DNA from 4 places in the Streptomyces sp. NPDC097129 genome. Region 1 is predicted to be linked to each of the others. Evidence: riboswitches for the same ligand, from Rfam matches in the RefSeq annotation. Region 1 holds a riboswitch; each other region holds the start of a gene.

Region 1 (4,228 bases):
GGCCGACGGGTGGGCGCCCGGCGCCGGGGCCGCCCCGGAGGCCGACGCACGCGCCTCCGCCCTCGGCCTCGGGTCCGGTCCCCGCGCCGCCGTGCGGCCGGCGGGCGGCCCGGTGCCGGACCCCGGGCCCGGGGACGGCGGCGAGCCGCGGCCCACGGAGGGCCGGAGGATCTCCGCCGCGCGGGCCTTCGTACGGATCCTGCCGGTGCTGCTCATCGCGGCCGGCGCGGTCTACGACTACTGCACGCCGTCCGACTTCACCGCGGCCCCCTTCTTCACCGCCGCGCCCCTGGTCGCCGCCCCGCTCTACAGCCGCCGCGGCACGCTGCTCACCGGGCTCGCCGCCGTCGCCGTCATGCTCGGTCTGCACCTGACGATGGGCATCGTCTGGCACACGGACGCCGTCACCGAGCTGGTGACCGTCGCCACGGTCGCCGTCCTGGCCGTCCTCATCAACGCCCTCGCGCGCCGCAGCAGCGAGCAGCTCGCCTCCGCGCGCGAGGTCGCCGAGGCCGCCCAGCGCGCCGTACTTCCCGAACCCGCCGAGCGGATCGGCGGGTTCCAGATCGCCGCCTGCTACGAGGCCGCCCGCGCCGACGCGTTCATCGGCGGCGATCTGTACGCCGTGCAGGACAGCCCGCACGGCGTCCGGCTGATCGTCGGGGACGTGCGCGGCAAGGGCATGGGCGCGGTGGCCGCCGTGGCCGTGGTCATCGGCGCGTTCCGCGAGGCCGCCGAGCAGGAGGCCACGCTGGAGGCGGTCGCCGAGCGGCTGGAGCAGGCCCTGAGCCGCGAGGGCGCCCGGCGCGAGGGCCTGGACGCGTTCGAGGGGTTCACCACCGCCGTCCTCGCCGAACTCCCGCACGGCGACGGTGTCGTCCGCGTCGTCAACCGCGGTCATCCGCCACCGGTGCTGCTGTACGCCGACGGCACCCTGCGCACGCTGCTGCCCGCCGAACCCGCGCTGCCGCTCGGCATGAGCGAGCTGGGCCCGTGGCCCGACCGCGCGGAGGAGGCCGTCTTCCCCGGCGGGGCCACGCTGCTGCTGTACACCGACGGCCTCTCCGAGAGCCGCGACCGCCACGGCCGCTTCTACGACGTCGAGGCGCGGCTCGCCGGACGGGTCGTCACCGCGCCCGGCGCGTTGCTGGCCGCCGTCGCGAAGGAGGTGCGCCGGCACTCTGGCGGCGGGATGGCCGACGACATGGCGCTGCTCGCCGTACGCCGTCCGTGAGGTCACCATGCGTGAGCGGATGACCGCCCTGCGCATAACAATTGACGCACCATCATCAAAACGAGGTTTTGGACGTGACGCCTGAGAGGCGGTCAACTGCCCCTTTTGCGGCGGTCGTGGCGTGTAAGTCCTGGCCAGGAATGTTAATGATCAAGCCGAACGGCTTGGAATCCGACCTCCGGGTCTATTAACGTTCGATAACGCAGCGCGGTCGTCCCAGCCGTCACGAGAGGCGGCTCCGTGCTCACGCGCCGAATCCCGTAGGGAACCGGGGAACCACCACCTTGGGGTGAATCTCGCGTCAGCCGCCGTCGTCCGACGGCCGGTATACGCGCGTAGGAGACCTTCCTGCTCCGAACCCGTCAGCTAACCCGGTAGGCGAGACGGAAGGAAAGGAGTACGCCCGCGTGGCGTCCAACCAGCCTGCCCCGACAGCCCCGTTCGTGCCGAGTCAGCAGGGCCCCGAGGCCCTTGTCTACGGCGGACACCGCACCGACGAGGGCCCGTGGGAGGAGTGGAACCCCACCGAGGACTCCGTCCGTCCCGTCCGTGGCCGGCACCGCGTCGCCAAGCAGCGCGGCGGACTCGCCCGCAGCTCCACCGTCCTCGGCGTCGGCGTCATCGCCGCCGTCGGCGCGGGCGGCATGGCCAGCGCGCAGACCGGCAAGCCGCCGGTGTCCATCTCCCTGCCCGATCTGCCCTCGGTCGGCTCGCTGATCTCCGACCACGCGGACGCCGGGCCGCAGGGCTCCGCCACCCCGCTCAGCGACATCGGCGTCGCCTCCGAGAATGACGGGCAGCACACCACCGACGCCGGTGAGGCGCTGCGCAACCGGATCATGGCTCAGGCCGAGTCGCAGCAGGTCCAGGTCGACGTCAAGGCGCAGGCCGCCGCCGAGGCCGCCGTCACCCGGCAGGCCGCCGAGACCGCCGCGCGGGCCGCGAAGGAGGCCGCCGCCAAGGCCGCCGCCGCGAAGGAGAAGGCGGAGCAGGAGGCGAAGCAGAAGGCCGAGGCCGAGCGCCTCGCCCAGCTCGCCAAGCAGTTCACGCTGCCGACCTCCTCGTACACCCTCACCTCCCGCTTCGGGCAGGCCGGCTCGATGTGGTCCTCCGGGTACCACACCGGCCTCGACTTCGCCGCCCCCACCGGCACGCTGATCAAGGCCATCCACAGCGGCACCATCACGGAGGCGGGCTGGGCCGGCTCCTACGGCTACCGCACGATCCTCACCCTCGACGACGGCACCGAGCTGTGGTTCTGCCACCAGTCGTCGATCAGCGTCAGCGTCGGGCAGAAGGTCGCCACCGGCGACGTCATCGGCCGCGTGGGCGCCACCGGCAACGTCACCGGGCCGCACCTGCACCTTGAGGTGCACCCCGACGGGCAGGCCTCCGGCATCGACCCGATGGCGTGGCTGCAGGGCAAGGGCCTCACCCCCTGACCTCGTGCGCCACCCCTGATCCCCGGCGGTCCTGACGGCATCCCCCCCGACGTCAGGGCTGCCGGTCGCTGTCTCACGTGCTGCCGCCCAGCGGTGCTGTTCACACCGTGCTGGTTTCCGAGCGGAATGGGTCGGTCCGGAATGGGCCGGTCCGGAATGGGTCTGCCCTGCCGGGGCGTTGACGCAGAGCATGACTGCTCTCCGCAAGCTCGGTACGTCCGACCTCGAGGTCTTCCCGCTCGCTCTCGGCGGCAACGTCTTCGGCTGGACCGCCGACGAGACGACGTCCTTCGCCGTCCTCGACGCCTACGCCGCCGCCGGCGGCAACTTCATCGACACCGCCGACTCCTACTCCGCCTGGGTCGAGGGCAACCGGGGCGGGGAGTCCGAGACGATCATCGGCAAGTGGGTCAGGGCCCGCGGCAACCGCGACGACGTCGTCATCGCGACCAAGGTCAGCCAGCACCCCGAGTACCAGGGCCTGTCCGCCGCCACCATCAAGGCCGCCGCCGACGCCTCCCTGCGCCGCCTGGACACCGACCGCATCGACCTCTACTACACCCACTTCGACAAGCCCGAGGTGCCGGTCGAGGAGATCATCGGCGCCCTGGACGAGCTGGTGAAGGCCGGCAAGGTCCGCCACATCGCCGCGTCCAACATCTCCGCCGAGCGCCTGCGGGCCTCCCTGGAGTTCTCCGACCGCGAGGGCCTCGCCCGCTACGTGGCGCTCCAGCCGCACTACAACCTGGTCTCCCGCGACACCTACGAGGGCGACCTCCAGGACGTCGCCGCCCGCGCCGGCCTCGCCGCCGTCCCGTACTACGCGCTGGCCTCCGGCTTCCTCACCGGCAAGTACCGCCCCGGCACGACGGTGGACAGCCCGCGGGCGGGCGGCGCCGCGCAGCACCTGCGGTCCGAGCGCGGACGTGACGTCCTCACCGCCCTGGACGAGATCGCGCGGGCCCACGAGGCCCCCGTCGCCACGGTCGCGCTCGCCTGGCTCGCCGCGCAGCCGACCGTCGCCGCCCCCCTCGCCTCGGCCCGCACCACGGACCAGCTCCCGGCGCTGCTCGGCGTGGCGGACCTGACCCTGACGGAGGCGGAACTGGCGCGGCTCACGCAGGCGTCGGCCTGACCGACGCCCGCCCGTGCCCTCGGTGACGCCCGCCGTGGCTTCGGTGGCGCGTGGCCTCTCTACGACCGGTAGGGGTTGTACGCGGGGTACGCCGGCTGCGCCGCGTACCCTGCGTGGCCCATGTGCCCGGCCCCGGCGTACGGCAGGTGCGGCGTCGCCGCCCCGGGGGCCGGCCACGGGTGCGCGGGCCACGGCAGCATCACCGGCACCGGGGGCGCGGCCGCCCGGGCCGCGTACTCCAGCGCCGGACGCGCCAGCTCCCGCAGCCGCCACACCTCGTTCAGCAGCTCCCTTTCCCGTACGACGAAGTCGGCGCCGGCGCGGCCGCGGCGGCCCCGGTGCCGCAGGAACGCCAGGGACGTCGCGTACGCCTCGAAGCGCGCGACCTCCTTGGCGGCCGGCTTGCCCAGGTGATGG
Region 2 (4,228 bases), on a different contig from region 1:
GAAGAGCGGGGCGCCCACCGGGTCCTCGGGAAGGTTGCCGAGCATCTCGAAGCCGTCGAGGAGCCAGCAGGCGTAGTTCCAGCGGGCCTCAGCCGGGTCCTCGGGGCGCCTTTCGCGCTCGTACTGGGACTCGGTGGTGTAGCCGATGGCCACGTAGGGGTGGCGGTCGTCGTGGTCGAGACGCCAGATGCGGAAGGAGAGGGCGTAGATGCCGGGGACGTCGGCGGCGGGGAAGCGTTCGAGGACGCCGTCGGCGGCCCGCCTCAGATGCTGCTGGAAAGGGTCCGGTCCGGCTGTCACGTCGTGTGTCTCCCCGTGGACGACTGAGCGAGGTGTCAGCCTGCCACGGCGTCACGGGGCCCGGCGGGGCCGGGGCGGGGAGGGCCGGGGAGGAGGGCCGATCGGGCGGTGAACGGGTGACCTGCGGGGTCCGTATTCTCTGATCATGGCCGCACCCCTTGCATATGCACTCATCGCCACTGACCTGGACGGAACGCTGCTGCGCGGCGACGACACGCTCTCCGACCGGTCCTGGGACGCGCTCGTGCGGGTGGCGCGGGCCGGCGCCCGGCACCTGGTGGTGACGGGCCGTCCGGCGCCCCGGGTGCGGCCCCTGCTGGAGGACCTGGGCAGCACGGGACTCGCGGTGTGCGGCCAGGGCGCGCAGGTGTACGACGCGGAGGCCGGCCGTCTGCTGTGGTCGGTGACGCTGGACCGGGAGCTGGCCGAGACCGCGCTCGGCAAGATCGAGGCCGAGGTGGGAGAGGTGTACGCCGCGGTCGACCAGGACGGCGCGGACGGGCTGACGCTGATCGAGCCCGGCTACCGGATGCCGCACCCGACGCTGCCGGCGGTGCGGGTCGGGCGGCGCGACGACCTGTGGGGCGAGCCGATCAGCAAGGTGCTGCTGCGCCATCCGGAGCTGTCCGACGACGAGCTGGCGGCGACGGCCCGCGCGGTGGTCGGTTCCCTGGCGACGGTCACCATGTCGGGGCCGGGGACCGTGGAGCTGCAGCCGTGCGGTGTCACCAAGGCGACGGGGCTCGCGCTGGCGGCCGACCATCTCGGGCTGGGCGCGGAGCGGGCGCTCGCGTTCGGCGACATGCCGAACGACATCCCGATGTTCGCCTGGGCCGCCCGCGGGGTGGCCATGGCCAACGCCCATCCAGAGCTGAAGGCCGTGGCCGACGAGGTCACCTTGTCCAACGAGGACGACGGCATCGCCGTCGTCCTCGAACGACTCTTCGGGTGAGGCGGTGGCTCAGTACGCGCTGAAGACGTTGTCGATCGAGCCGTAGCGGGCGGCCGCGTAGTTGCAGGCCGCGGTGATGTTGGCGATCGGGTCGTACGGGTCCATGGACGTGCCCGACACGTGGTAGGCGAGGAACGTCGGGTCGATCACCTGGAGCAGACCCTTGGACGGGGTGCCGGCGACCGCGTTGGAGTCCCACAGGTTGATGGCGGCGGGGTTGCCGGAGGACTCGCGGATGATGTTGCGGTAGATCCCGTTGTAGGTGCCGGGGATGCCGTGCTGGGACATGATGTCCAGCGACTGGCGGATCCAGCCGTCGAGGTTGTTCGGGTAGGCCGAGTTCGCGGCGGTGATCACGGTGGCGCTGGTGGCCGGCGTGGCGGCGGAGGCGCTGGTCGCGCCGAAGAGCGGCAGCGCGAGAGCGGCGGCACCGGTGCCGGCGACGGCGAGGGTGCGGACGATGCGGGACGTGCGGGTGCGGCGGTGCTGACCGGCAGCAGGCATGGCGAATTTCCTCTCCGGCGCCTGCGAGGTGAGCTGTCGGGTTCGGGCTGGAGATGCCCGGCCGGCCGCGGATGCGGCACGGCTTCACCCCGAGCCGGTCCGGGGCGTCGTCGGGATGACGACGTCCGGCTCGGCGACTTACCTGGGTCCCCCGCTCCTGCCGTACACGGATGAGTTGGTCCGATGTGGGTGCCGGACGGCGGCAGGATTAGGCGTCCATCCGACAGGCCGGGAAGTTATGCGAGAGCACATGCCGGGAACAAGTAGCGGTTTCACCTATCGCCCTGGATGACCTTGGTCGGGCTGTTTGGGGTGCTTGATCCTTTGCGATCGCCAAGGCTCAACTCGCTTGTGGGGACTGGCGAAATGCGGGGCAGAAGGACCGGAGGGCGGTGAGGGGTGCGCGTGACCCAATTCACTGACGTCACAGCTGCAACACATTTGGTACCAAGGTGACCAAGGTGAATCGGCTGATTAATTACGGCAAAACGGGCAGTCCGGTCGTGTTGCGGCGCGGTGGGGCGGGGCGGCTCGCGGAGGGTGGGGGGTGGTCTTCATGGCGAGCGCATGGTTGATATCCATACTTTTCACCTGATCATCTTTGATCAGTAAACATATCGGACGTGATCCGGAACCGCCTGGCCTGTAACCGTGGGCGCTATCGGTGATCGAAACGTGACCGGATACGCTGACTTGAGTGATGGCAGCGACCTATCGACAAACCGTGTAATCGCCAACCGGCACCAGCAGACAGGAGACCCCTCGTGACCGTCGTCGGGCCGTTCGGGCTTAGCGTGCGGGACCAGGCTCTCGAGGCCGATGTCCAGGCCGGATTGGCGGCTGTCGAGGAAGGGCTGCTCGAGGCCACCAAGAGCGAGGTTCCCTTCATCACGGAGGCCGCGCAGCACCTGGTGCGGGCGGGCGGGAAGCGGTTCCGGCCGCTGCTCGTGATGCTGGCGGCGCAGTTCGGTGACCCGTATGCGCCGGGTGTCGTGCCGTCGGCCGTCGTGGTCGAGCTGACCCACCTCGCCACGCTGTACCACGACGACGTCATGGACGAGGCCGCCGTACGGCGCGGCGTGCCCAGCGCGAACACCCGGTGGGGTAACTCGGTCGCCGTACTGACCGGCGACTTCCTCTTCGCGCGGGCCTCGCAGATCCTCGCCGACCTCGGGCCCGAGGCGGTGCGGGTGCAGGCCCTGGCGTTCGAGCGGCTGGTCACCGGGCAGATCCTGGAGACCGCTGGGCCGCAGGACGGGCGCGACCCGGTCGACCACTACCTCGAGGTGCTCGGCGGCAAGACGGGCTCGCTGGTGGCGGTGTCGTGCCGGTTCGGCGCGATGATGTCCGGAGCCGACGAGACGGTCGTGGACGTGCTGACCCAGTACGGGGAGCGGCTGGGCGTCGCCTTCCAGCTGGCCGACGACGTGCTCGACATCGCCTCCGACTCGCACGAGTCCGGCAAGACGCCGGGAACGGACCTTCGCGAGGGCATCCCGACGCTGCCGGTGCTGCGGCTGCGGGAGCGGGCCGAGCGGCTGGGCAAGCCGGAGGACCGCGCGCTGTGCGAGCTGCTGGACTCCGACCTGAGCGACGACGCGCGACACGCCGAGGCGCTGACCGCGCTGCGGGCGCACCCCGCGCTGGAGCAGGCGCGGCGCGACACCGTCCGGTACGCCGAGGAGGCGCGGGCGGCGCTGGCGCCGCTGCGGGAGTGCGACTCCAAGGCGGCACTGATGGAGCTGTGCGACGCGGTCGTGCACCGGGCGGGCTGACCGAAGCCTTGCGGCCCGCCGGCCCGGCCCTCCTGTCCCTTCTCCGACGGTGACGCTCCCCCGGGCGTCGGCCCCCGCCCCCGGGCGTCGGCCCGCACCCCCGGGTGGAGTCCGGGCCTCGTCTCCGTAGCTCTCCGGTAGCCCACCTCCCCTACGGGTAGGGGCTGCTGACCGCCTGCCATGTCATACCCCAGCAGTACATGCAGTTGCGTCCACGGAGTGACGCTTCCCGGCGGCCGATTTGGTCTCATGGAAAGCACAGAGGACACCACTCCTCACCGATTCGGGTGAGAATGGCGGCTTGGGGTGGGGCCCGCCGGGAGCACATGCCGAGGGTCACGGGACGGACAGCCGCCGCCGACGACGGAGGTAGCGCACACATGGCACCGTATGGAAGCGATGACAGGACGACGGCTGTGCAGGAGCCGGCCGGCCCGTCGGGCGGGGGGCGTCGCAGGGCCGCGCGGTACGTCGTGCCCGCGACCGTCGTGGGGGTCGCCGCCGCGACGATCGGGATCGTTCCCGCGCTCGCCAGCTCCGGTGACCCGGACCTGCCGAAGATCAGCGCGAAGCAGCTCATCGAGAAGATCGCGGCGTCGGACGTCCAGCAGCTGTCCGGCACCGTGCGGATCAGCACCGGCCTGGGGCTGCCCGACTTCGCCGGGCTCGCCGGCGGCCTCGGAGGGAAGGCGGGCGG
Region 3 (4,228 bases), on a different contig from region 1:
CCTTGGACTTCAGGACCTTCTTCAGGGTGTGGTAGACCTCCGCGCCCCAGCGCAGCGCCTCGGAGAAGGACTCCGCGCCGATCGGGGCGATCATGAACTCCTGGATGTCCACGTTGGAGTCGGCGTGCGAGCCGCCGTTCAGGATGTTCATCATCGGCACCGGCAGCAGGTGCGCGTTCGGGCCGCCCAGGTAGCGGAACAGCGGCAGGTCGCTGGCCTCGGAGGCGGCGTGGGCGACGGCGAGGGAGACGCCGAGGATGGCGTTGGCGCCGAGGGAGCCCTTGTTGTCGGTGGCGTCCAGGTCGAACATGGCCTGGTCGATCAGGCGCTGCTCGGTGGCGTCGTAGCCGACCAGCTCCGGGCCGATCTGCTCGATGACGGCCAGGACGGCCTTCTCGACACCCTTGCCCTGGTAGCGGCTGGCATCGCCGTCACGGAGCTCGATGGCCTCGAAGGCGCCCGTCGAGGCGCCGGACGGAACGGCGGCACGACCGGTGCTGCCGTCGTCGAGGCCGACCTCGACCTCGACCGTGGGGTTGCCTCGGGAGTCCAGGATTTCCCGGGCTACGACGACGTCGATGGACGGCACGAGCATCTCCTTCGTGGATGTGACGCTGGAAGTGCGGGGCTGGTGAGCCTTGCGACTAGAGCCTAACCGCCCCGGGGCCATCGGCCAGCCGACCGACCGGCCCGTGGACAGACAGACCGTACCCATTGTTCATCCACGGAACAAAGGGGGGTGCCGTTCCGGCTGAACGGCCGGGAAACACCGGAAGACAAAGCCCCGCCCCGGTGCGTACGGGGGAAGACGCACCGGGGCGGGGAGCCCGTGGGGACGGGGAGCGGCCCTCGGCCGGCCGGCTGCCGCTTACTTCAGGTGCAGCTGCTGGCCCGGGAAGATCAGGTTGGCGTCCTCGACGATGTCCTTGTTCAGGTCGAACAGCTTCTTCCAGCCGCCAGCGACCTTGTGCTTCTCGGCGATGGAGCTGAGGGTGTCGCCCTTGACGACCTTGTACTCGCCGTCGCCCTTCTTGACCTTCTTGCCGGTCGGGGTGGTGACGGTCTTGGTGCTCTGCTTCTTCGGCGTCTGCGCCGGGCGCTCGCTGGAGCGGGAGGCGCTCTGCTGCTCCGTGGAGCGGGTCGTGGTGGCGCCCTGGGAGGACGAGCCGCTGCCCTGGGAAGAGCTGGAAGAGCTGGAGGAGCTCGAGGAGCCGCCGCCGTTGTTCGGGGTGTTCGACAGGCCCGTGCCGCAGACCGGCCAGGCGCCCTTGCCCTGGGAGGCGAGGACCTTCTCGGCGACCTGGATCTGCTGCGCCTTGCTGGCCTGGTTGGCCTGCGGGGCGTAGGCGGTGCCGCCGTACGCGGCCCAGGTGGAGGCGGAGAACTGCAGACCGCCGTAGTAACCGTTGCCAGTGTTGATGGACCAGTTGCCACCGGACTCGCACTGCGCGACCGCGTCCCACTCGGAGGTGGTGGCGGCGGAGGCGTTGCCGGCCGCCATCAGCGGGGCGGCGACGGCGGCGCCGGTCACGCCGGCGAGCGCGATGGCGCGGGTGGCCTTGGAGGGACGACGGTGCTTGCCCTTGCCGGAAAACAGCATGGTGGATCCCCTCACCGACGCCTGCGAGGTGAGCTGTCGGGTTCGGGCCGGTTGAGTTGCCCGGCCACCCCTCCCGTGGGAGGTGTGGCTTCACCCCTAGCCGCTCCGGCTCAACTGCCGGGCACGGCGCTTACCTTGGGTCCCCCGCTCCTGCCTGCGGCGCGTTATGCGACGACTGTTCCCGTGCGGCCGCTGGCAGGATTCGGCGTTGCGGCCGCCGGAGCTCGCGGTGGCGAGCGGTCATGACCGTAGACAGGCGATCGGCCGAATTTCAAAGACGATCACGGCTTCTGAGACTCATCCCACACTTTCACCAAAGCGGACATTAGTCTCGAAACAGGGCGTCAACTCCCGCTACTTTCGGCCCGTTTCGCCACCGACAAGCAGTGTCTGACCGGGCACGATGTGGCCCGGGTCGGCGCCGATCGCGTCCCGGTTCTCCGCGTACAGCGCGCGCCACCCGCCCTCGACGCCAAGGGAGTCGGCGATGGACGTGAGGCTGTCCCCGTCGCGGACGGCGTAGCGCGAGGCGTGCCGGCCCGAGGCGGGCGTCGCGCCCGCTTGGACCGTGTCCTCCGTGGCGCCGGCGCCCCGGTGGCGTCCGCCGCCGTCGAGGGCGCCGGTGTCGACGAGCCCCGAGGAGCCGACGATTTGACGCAGGGTGTCCGGATCGTCGTCCTTTGCGGCAGCCGCGGAGGGACTGTCGGACGGCTGTGACGTGCCGGTTCCGGAACTCCCGGACGCGCCGGGCTCGGTCGCGGCGCCCGTGGACGGGGCGGCGGACGACGCACCGTCAGAGGGCTGCGCGGAGACACCCGTGGAGGGCGTCCCGCTCGCCGTGCCGGAGGGCGTCCCGGAGGAGTCGGGCAAGCCGGGCGAGTCCACCGAACCGGAGGTTCCGGATGATTCGGCGGTACCGGTGGATCCGGACGTACCGACTGAACCGGAGGAGCCGGTCGGACCGGGGGAAGCCGGGGCGGAGGAGCCCGAGCCGGCGGTGGAGCCGGCGGACACCGAGCCGCCGCCCGCCGTGTCGCCCGCGACGCCCGTGTCGACGTCGGGTGCGGAGGTGTCGGCGGACAGGCCCGCGGTCAGCCCGCACAGCGTCCAGTGGCCGACGCCCTGGTCGGCGAGGACCTTCTCGGCGACGGCTATCTGCTGCGAACGGCTGGCGAGATCGGGCCGGGCCGCGTACTCCAGGCCGCCGTGTCCCTCCCAGTCCTCCTGCGACAGATGCAGGCCGCCGTACAGCCCGATCCCGGGGTTGTCGCTCCAGCGGCCCTGGCTCTCGCACTCGGCCACCTTGTCCCACGTCGTACCGTCGGCCGCGTGGGCGCTCGCCGCGCCGAGCAGCGGGATGGCGATGGCGGAGCCGGTCACTCCGGCCGCGACGAGGAGAGCCGGAGCCTGACGGGGGCGACGGTGTCGGCCGTTCCCGGGGAGCATGCGGTGACCTTTCGCGAGACAGCAGTGACCGGCGCGGCGCCTGGAGGCACCGGCGTCGCGCTGACGAGTGAACGTATCGGCAGACGATCGCCAGTCACAAGTTCATGCCGCGCAGATCACGTGAAGATCACATAGTTGAAGAGGTGTCAGTTTTCTGTGCGGGTGCGGGCGTGAACGTCACGGGCAACTGCCGCAGACCCCGCATGATGAGGCCCCCGCGCCAGCGCAAGTCGGCCGGTTCGGCGTCCAGTCGGAGGTCGGGCAGCCGGGTGAGCAGGGTGGCGAGGGCGCTCTGGCCCTCCAGACGGGCCAGCGGGGCGCCCAGGCAGTAGTGGATGCCGTGGCCGTAGCCGAGGTGCTGGTTGTCACGGCGGGCGAGGTCCAGCACGTCGGGCCCGGGGAAGCGCTCCGGGTCGCGGTCGGCGGCGGCCAGGACGACGAGGACGGGATCGCCGGGGGCGATGTCCTGCCCGCCGACGGTCAGCGGCTCGGTGGCGAACCGCCAGGTCGCCAGCTCCACCGGCCCGTCGTAGCGCAGCAGTTCCTCCACCCCGCTCTCCAGCAGCTCGCGCTCGCCCCGGGCGAGGGAGTCCTGCAGCCGGTGCCACTGCTCCGGGTGCGTGAGCAGGGCGTAGGTGCCGTTGCCGATGAGGTTGACGGTCGTCTCGAACCCGGCGAACAGCAGGATGAACGCCATCGCCGCGGCCTCGTTCTCGGTGAGGTGCTCGCCGTGGTCGGAGGCGCGGATCAGGGCGGAGATGAGGTCCTCGCCGGGGGCGGGTTCGGCGGGCAGCGCCTGCCGCTTGCGGTGGATCAGCTCGGCGAGATAGCCGCGCATCTTCTTCACCGACCGGGCGACCCCGCCCCTGGGCCCGCCGCCGTGCCGGATCATCATCCCGGCCCAGTCCCGGAAGTCGTCCTGGTCCTCGCGGGGAACGCCGAGCAGGTCGCAGATGGCGTAGATGGGCAGCGGGAAGGCGAACTCGTGGATGAGGTCGGCCGAGCCCCGCTGCGCGAACCCGTCGATGAGGTGGTCGGTCAGCTCCTGAACGCGCGGCGCGAACTCGGCGACCCGGCGGGGCGTGAACGCCTTGCTGACCAGGCGCCGCAGCCGGGTGTGGTCCGGCGGGTCGATGTTCAGCAGGTGCGTCATCAGCTCCGCCGAGCGCTCCCCGGGGATGC
Region 4 (4,228 bases), on a different contig from region 1:
GGCGGCGAGGAGATCGTCCTCGCCTCCGACGCCGAGGGCGCGGACGCCGCCCTGGACCGTCTGGCGAAGCTGGTCTCCGAGGGCCTCGAGGAGCTCCCCGAGACCGTCTGAGTCACGCATGACCGTCTGAGTCACGCATAAAAGAAGCCGCGTCGGCCTTTCGAGGCCGGCGCGGCTTTTCTTTTCCCGCCCCTCCGTGACACAGGAGGGAATCGACGACTCGAAAGAAAGCGTCAAAAGGGCAGCACTTTCAGCGGGGCACAGATATCCCGTTCTTTGTATACGGCGCTCGTGTTAATGCCGTAGGCCCGACGTGTTTACGGGATGTTGCGAACTCCTCACCCGCCCGGGGCCGTCGCCACTGAAGCGGCGCAGCCGGTACGCGGCGGTGGAGCGCTCGGTGTGCAGGGCGGCGACCGCGCGGGCCCGCTCCCCGTCGCCGCGCGCCACGGCGTCCGCGATCGCGCCGTGCTCGGTCCAGGTCCGTACGGGGTCGGCCGACGGCTCCACCGCGTACATCCAGGCGAGCTTGTGGCGCAGCTGGGTGAGCGTCGCGGTCAGCGCCTGGCTCCCGCACGCCTGGACGAGCGTCTCGTGGAACCAGCCGCCCAGGGACCGCAGGTCGTCGCCGGTGCCGTGCCTGGCCCGGTCCTGACCGAGGCGCACCAGGCCGCGCAGCACCTTCAGATGCGCCTCGGTGCGCCGCTGGGCGGCCCGCGCCACGCCGAGCGGCTCCAGCAGCATCCGCATCTCCAGCAGGTCGGCCGCCTCCTGCTCGGTGGGTTCGGCCACGCACGCGCCCGCGTGCCGCCGTGTCACGACGAAGCCCTCGGCCTCCAGGGTGCGCAGCGCCTCTCGCACGGGCACCCTGGAGACGCCGTAGCGGCGGGCGAGGAGTTCCTCGGTGAGCCGGCTGCCGGGTTCGTGGACGCCTGCGACGATGTCGTCCCGGATCGCCGTGCACACCGAGTGCGCCGGAATACGCATGTCCGACCTCCGCCTTGATCCCCGTGAAACGCCGACGATGGACGCGTGTTCCGTGACTCTATTCCAAGGGGACGGAATTTCCGACGGCAGAGCGGATTCCATGGATATTTTTTGGTCAGTTCACCGGGGTTTCCGGGAGAGGAGGCGAAAACGACGAAAGCCCCGGCACGGTGGGCCGGGGCTTCGCGATGCTGGTGCCGTTCTCGGGCGTCAGACGTTCACGCCGTGCGCGCGCAGATAGGCGACCGGGTCCATGTCGGAGCCGTAGTCGGGGCTGGTGCGCGCCTCGAAGTGCAGGTGCGGGCCGGTGACGTTGCCGGTCGCGCCGGACAGGCCGATCTGCTGGCCGGTGACGACCTGCTGGCCCACGACGACGCCGATCGACGACAGGTGCCCGTACTGGCTGTACGTGCCGTCGTGCATGCGGATGACGATCTGGTTGCCGTAGGCGCCGCCCCAGCCGGTGTCGACGACGGTGCCGTAGCCCACCGCGTGCACCGTGGTGCCGGTGGCGGCGTGGAAGTCGATGCCGGTGTGGTGGCCGGAGGACCACAGGGAGCTGCTGGCCTCGTAGCCGGTGGAGACGTAGGAGTGCGCGATCGGGGCCGTGAAGCTGTTCAGGCGCTTGCGCTCGGCCTCGCGGGCGGCGCGCTCCTTGGCCTCGTGGGCCCGCGCGGCGGCGGCCTGGCGGGCGGCCTGCTCGATGGCCGTCTGCTCGGCGGCCTGCTTCTGGGCCTCGGCCTGGGCGTCGATCTGCGCGGCGACCGTGTCGTCGACGCTGATGACGGGGAGCAGACCGGTCTGCTCGGCGGAGGTGTCGGCGGCGAGGGCGGGGGCCGCGAGGGCGCCGATGACGCCGGTGGTGGTGAGCGCGGCGATGCCGGCGGCCTGCGTGGTGGTGCGCTTCATCCGGCTCGGACGGCGGTGCTTCCCGGTGGCGCTGACGAACGCCATGTGGTGGCTTGTCCTTTCCTTCCCTCTCGCCTACCGGGTTAGCTGACGGGTTCGGAGCAGGAAGGTCTCCTACGGACTCCCTCGCGGGCGCCCGATTCACCCCAGGGACGTGTGGGTCCCCGGCTCCCCTGGCTCGCGCCGTACGGGGACTCGGCGATGGCTGTCCGGTGCCGCGGGTGCGGCGCACTGCCTGACGGACAGCCCGGACGAAAGTACGGTGATCGACCTTCAATCCTCAAACGAAACAGGGGTTTTGTAGCGCATCCCACAGGTCAGACAGGCAACCTCCGTCCCAATTCGGGCATATGTGGGATGCCGCGCCTTCGATCACAAACAGACCTGTGGATACGGCCCTGACATGGCCTGTGGACATGGCAGGGGCCCTGGTGCTCCGTCAGGAACCAGGGCCCCACGCGCGTGTGCGGCTACTCCGCGCTCACCACGGTGACGGCGCCGACGCCGAGGGCCTCGACGGGCTCCTTGATCTGCGCCGCGTCACCGACGAGCACGGTCACCAGACGGTCCACCGGGAAGGCGTTGACGACCGCCGCCGTGGCCTCCACGGTGCCGGTCGCGGCGAGCTGCCGGTACAGCGCCGCCTGGTAGTCGTCGGGCAGGTGCTGCTCGACCTGGTCGGCGAGCGTGCCCGCGACGGCGGCCGCCGTCTCGTACTTCAGCGGGGCCACCCCGACGAGGTTCTGCACGGCGACGTCGCGCTCGGCGTCGGTCAGGCCGTCCGCCGCCAGGGTGCGCAGCACCTTGAAGAGGTCGTCCAGCGCCGGGCCGGTGTTCGGCGTGTCCACGGAGCCGCTGATGGCGAGCATCGCCGCGCCCGTGCCGTCGGGGGCGGAGCGCAGCACCTGGCTGAAGGCGCGCACGCCGTAGGTGTAGCCCTTCTCCTCGCGCAGGACGCGGTCCAGGCGGGAGGTGAGGGTGCCGCCCAGGCAGTACGTGCCGAGCACCTGCGCGGGCCATACGCGGTCGTGCCGGTCGGGGCCGATCCGGCCGATGAGCAGCTGCGTCTGGACGGCGCCCGGGCGGTCGACGATGACGACGCGGCCGGTGTCGTCGGCGGTCACCGCCGGCACGGGGCGCGGCTCGGTGCGCGAGCCCGTCCAGGCGCCCAGGGTGTCGCCGAGGAGGTCGTCGAGGTCGAGGCCGGTCAGGTCGCCGACGACCACCGCGGTCGCGGTGGCGGGGCGCACGTGCCGCTCGTAGAAGGCACGCACGGCGGCCGCGTCGACGGTGGCGACCGTCTCCTCGGTGCCCTGACGCGGACGCGACATGCGCGAGGTCGCCGGGAACAGTTCCTTGGACAGCTCCTTGGCGGCGCGGCGGGCGGGGCTGGCCAGCTCGTGCGGGATCTCGTCGAGGCGGTTGCGCACCAGCCGCTCGATCTCGCTGTCGGCGAACGCGGGCGCTCGGAGGGCGTCGGCGATCAGACCGAGGCCCTTGGCCAGCCGGGAGGCGGGCACCTCCAGGCTGAGCCGGACGCCCGGGTGGTCGGCGTGCGCGTCGAGGGTGGCGCCGGCGCGCTCCAGCTCGGCGGCGAAGTCCTCGGCGGAGTGCTTGTCCGTGCCCTCGGAGAAGGCGCGCGCCATGATCGTGGCGACGCCGTCCAGACCGGCCGGCTCGGCGTCCAAAGGCGCGTCCAGGAGCACCTCGACGGCGACGACCTGCTGGCCGGGGCGGTGGCAGCGCAGCACGGTCAGGCCGTTGTCGAGCGTGCCGCGCTCGGGGGCCGGGAACGCCCACGGCTTGGCCTCGCCCGCCTGGGGCCGGGGGTGGAAGTCCATCGTGGCGAGCTCGGTCACTTGGCCGTCTCCTCGTTCTCGTTGCCTGCCTCTACGGTCGCTTCCTGCTCCGGGTCCTCCGGCACGTCGGCGTCCTGGGCGGCCTCCGGCGTCTTCGGCTCGTACACGAGCACCGCGCGGTTGTCGGGACGCAGGCGGGCCTTGGCGACCTCCTGCACCTCCTCGGGCGTCACTTCGAGGACGCGCTTGACGGCGGTGAGGGCGAGCTGCGGGTCGCCGAACAGGACGGCGTAGCGGCACAGTTCGTCGGCGCGGCCGGCCACGGTGCCGAGCCGGTCCAGCCACTCGCGCTCCAGCTGGGCCTGCGCGCGTTCCATCTCCTCGGCCGTGGGGCCCTCCGCGGCGAAGCGGGCGAGCTCCTCGTCGATGGCGGCCTCGATGACCGGCACCTCGACGTCCCCGGACGTCTTGACGTCCAGCCAGCCCAGGGAGGGTGCCCCGGCCAGCCGCAGCAGACCGAAGCCGGCCGCGAC

The links. Region 1 has a riboswitch for cyclic di-AMP ahead of AC0B9F_RS36435 (M23 family metallopeptidase). Riboswitches for the same ligand answer to the same signal wherever they lie in the genome.
Region 2: another riboswitch for cyclic di-AMP. It lies ahead of AC0B9F_RS20940 (transglycosylase SLT domain-containing protein); the one in region 1 lies ahead of AC0B9F_RS36435 (M23 family metallopeptidase).
Region 3: another riboswitch for cyclic di-AMP. It lies ahead of AC0B9F_RS20060 (transglycosylase family protein); the one in region 1 lies ahead of AC0B9F_RS36435 (M23 family metallopeptidase).
Region 4: another riboswitch for cyclic di-AMP. It lies ahead of AC0B9F_RS10145 (M23 family metallopeptidase); the one in region 1 lies ahead of AC0B9F_RS36435 (M23 family metallopeptidase).

What each region holds. Positions count from the first base shown of each region.
Region 1 covers NZ_JBVOQE010000022.1:54,322-58,549, forward strand. Annotated here, with positions in the region: gene AC0B9F_RS36430 (PP2C family protein-serine/threonine phosphatase) at 113-1,234, shown strand; cyclic di-AMP (ydaO/yuaA leader) riboswitch at 1,474-1,630, shown strand; gene AC0B9F_RS36435 (M23 family metallopeptidase) at 1,642-2,676, shown strand; gene AC0B9F_RS36440 (aldo/keto reductase) at 2,867-3,811, shown strand; gene AC0B9F_RS36445 (PrsW family intramembrane metalloprotease) at 3,871-4,228, opposite strand, start outside.
Region 2 covers NZ_JBVOQE010000007.1:82,059-86,286, forward strand. Annotated here, with positions in the region: gene AC0B9F_RS20930 (hypothetical protein) at 1-300, opposite strand, end outside; gene AC0B9F_RS20935 (HAD family hydrolase) at 446-1,252, shown strand; gene AC0B9F_RS20940 (transglycosylase SLT domain-containing protein) at 1,262-1,756, opposite strand; cyclic di-AMP (ydaO/yuaA leader) riboswitch at 1,760-1,947, opposite strand; gene AC0B9F_RS20945 (polyprenyl synthetase family protein) at 2,521-3,531, shown strand; gene AC0B9F_RS20950 (LolA family protein) at 3,912-4,228, shown strand, end outside.
Region 3 covers NZ_JBVOQE010000006.1:352,958-357,185, reverse strand. Annotated here, with positions in the region: gene eno (phosphopyruvate hydratase) at 1-589, opposite strand, end outside; gene AC0B9F_RS20060 (transglycosylase family protein) at 869-1,600, opposite strand; cyclic di-AMP (ydaO/yuaA leader) riboswitch at 1,604-1,772, opposite strand; gene AC0B9F_RS20055 (transglycosylase family protein) at 1,955-3,046, opposite strand; gene AC0B9F_RS20050 (cytochrome P450 family protein) at 3,174-4,228, opposite strand, start outside.
Region 4 covers NZ_JBVOQE010000002.1:997,149-1,001,376, forward strand. Annotated here, with positions in the region: gene AC0B9F_RS10135 (HPr family phosphocarrier protein) at 1-111, shown strand, start outside; gene AC0B9F_RS10140 (GntR family transcriptional regulator) at 295-987, opposite strand; gene AC0B9F_RS10145 (M23 family metallopeptidase) at 1,198-1,941, opposite strand; cyclic di-AMP (ydaO/yuaA leader) riboswitch at 1,954-2,107, opposite strand; gene AC0B9F_RS10150 (M16 family metallopeptidase) at 2,367-3,755, opposite strand; gene AC0B9F_RS10155 (M16 family metallopeptidase) at 3,752-4,228, opposite strand, start outside.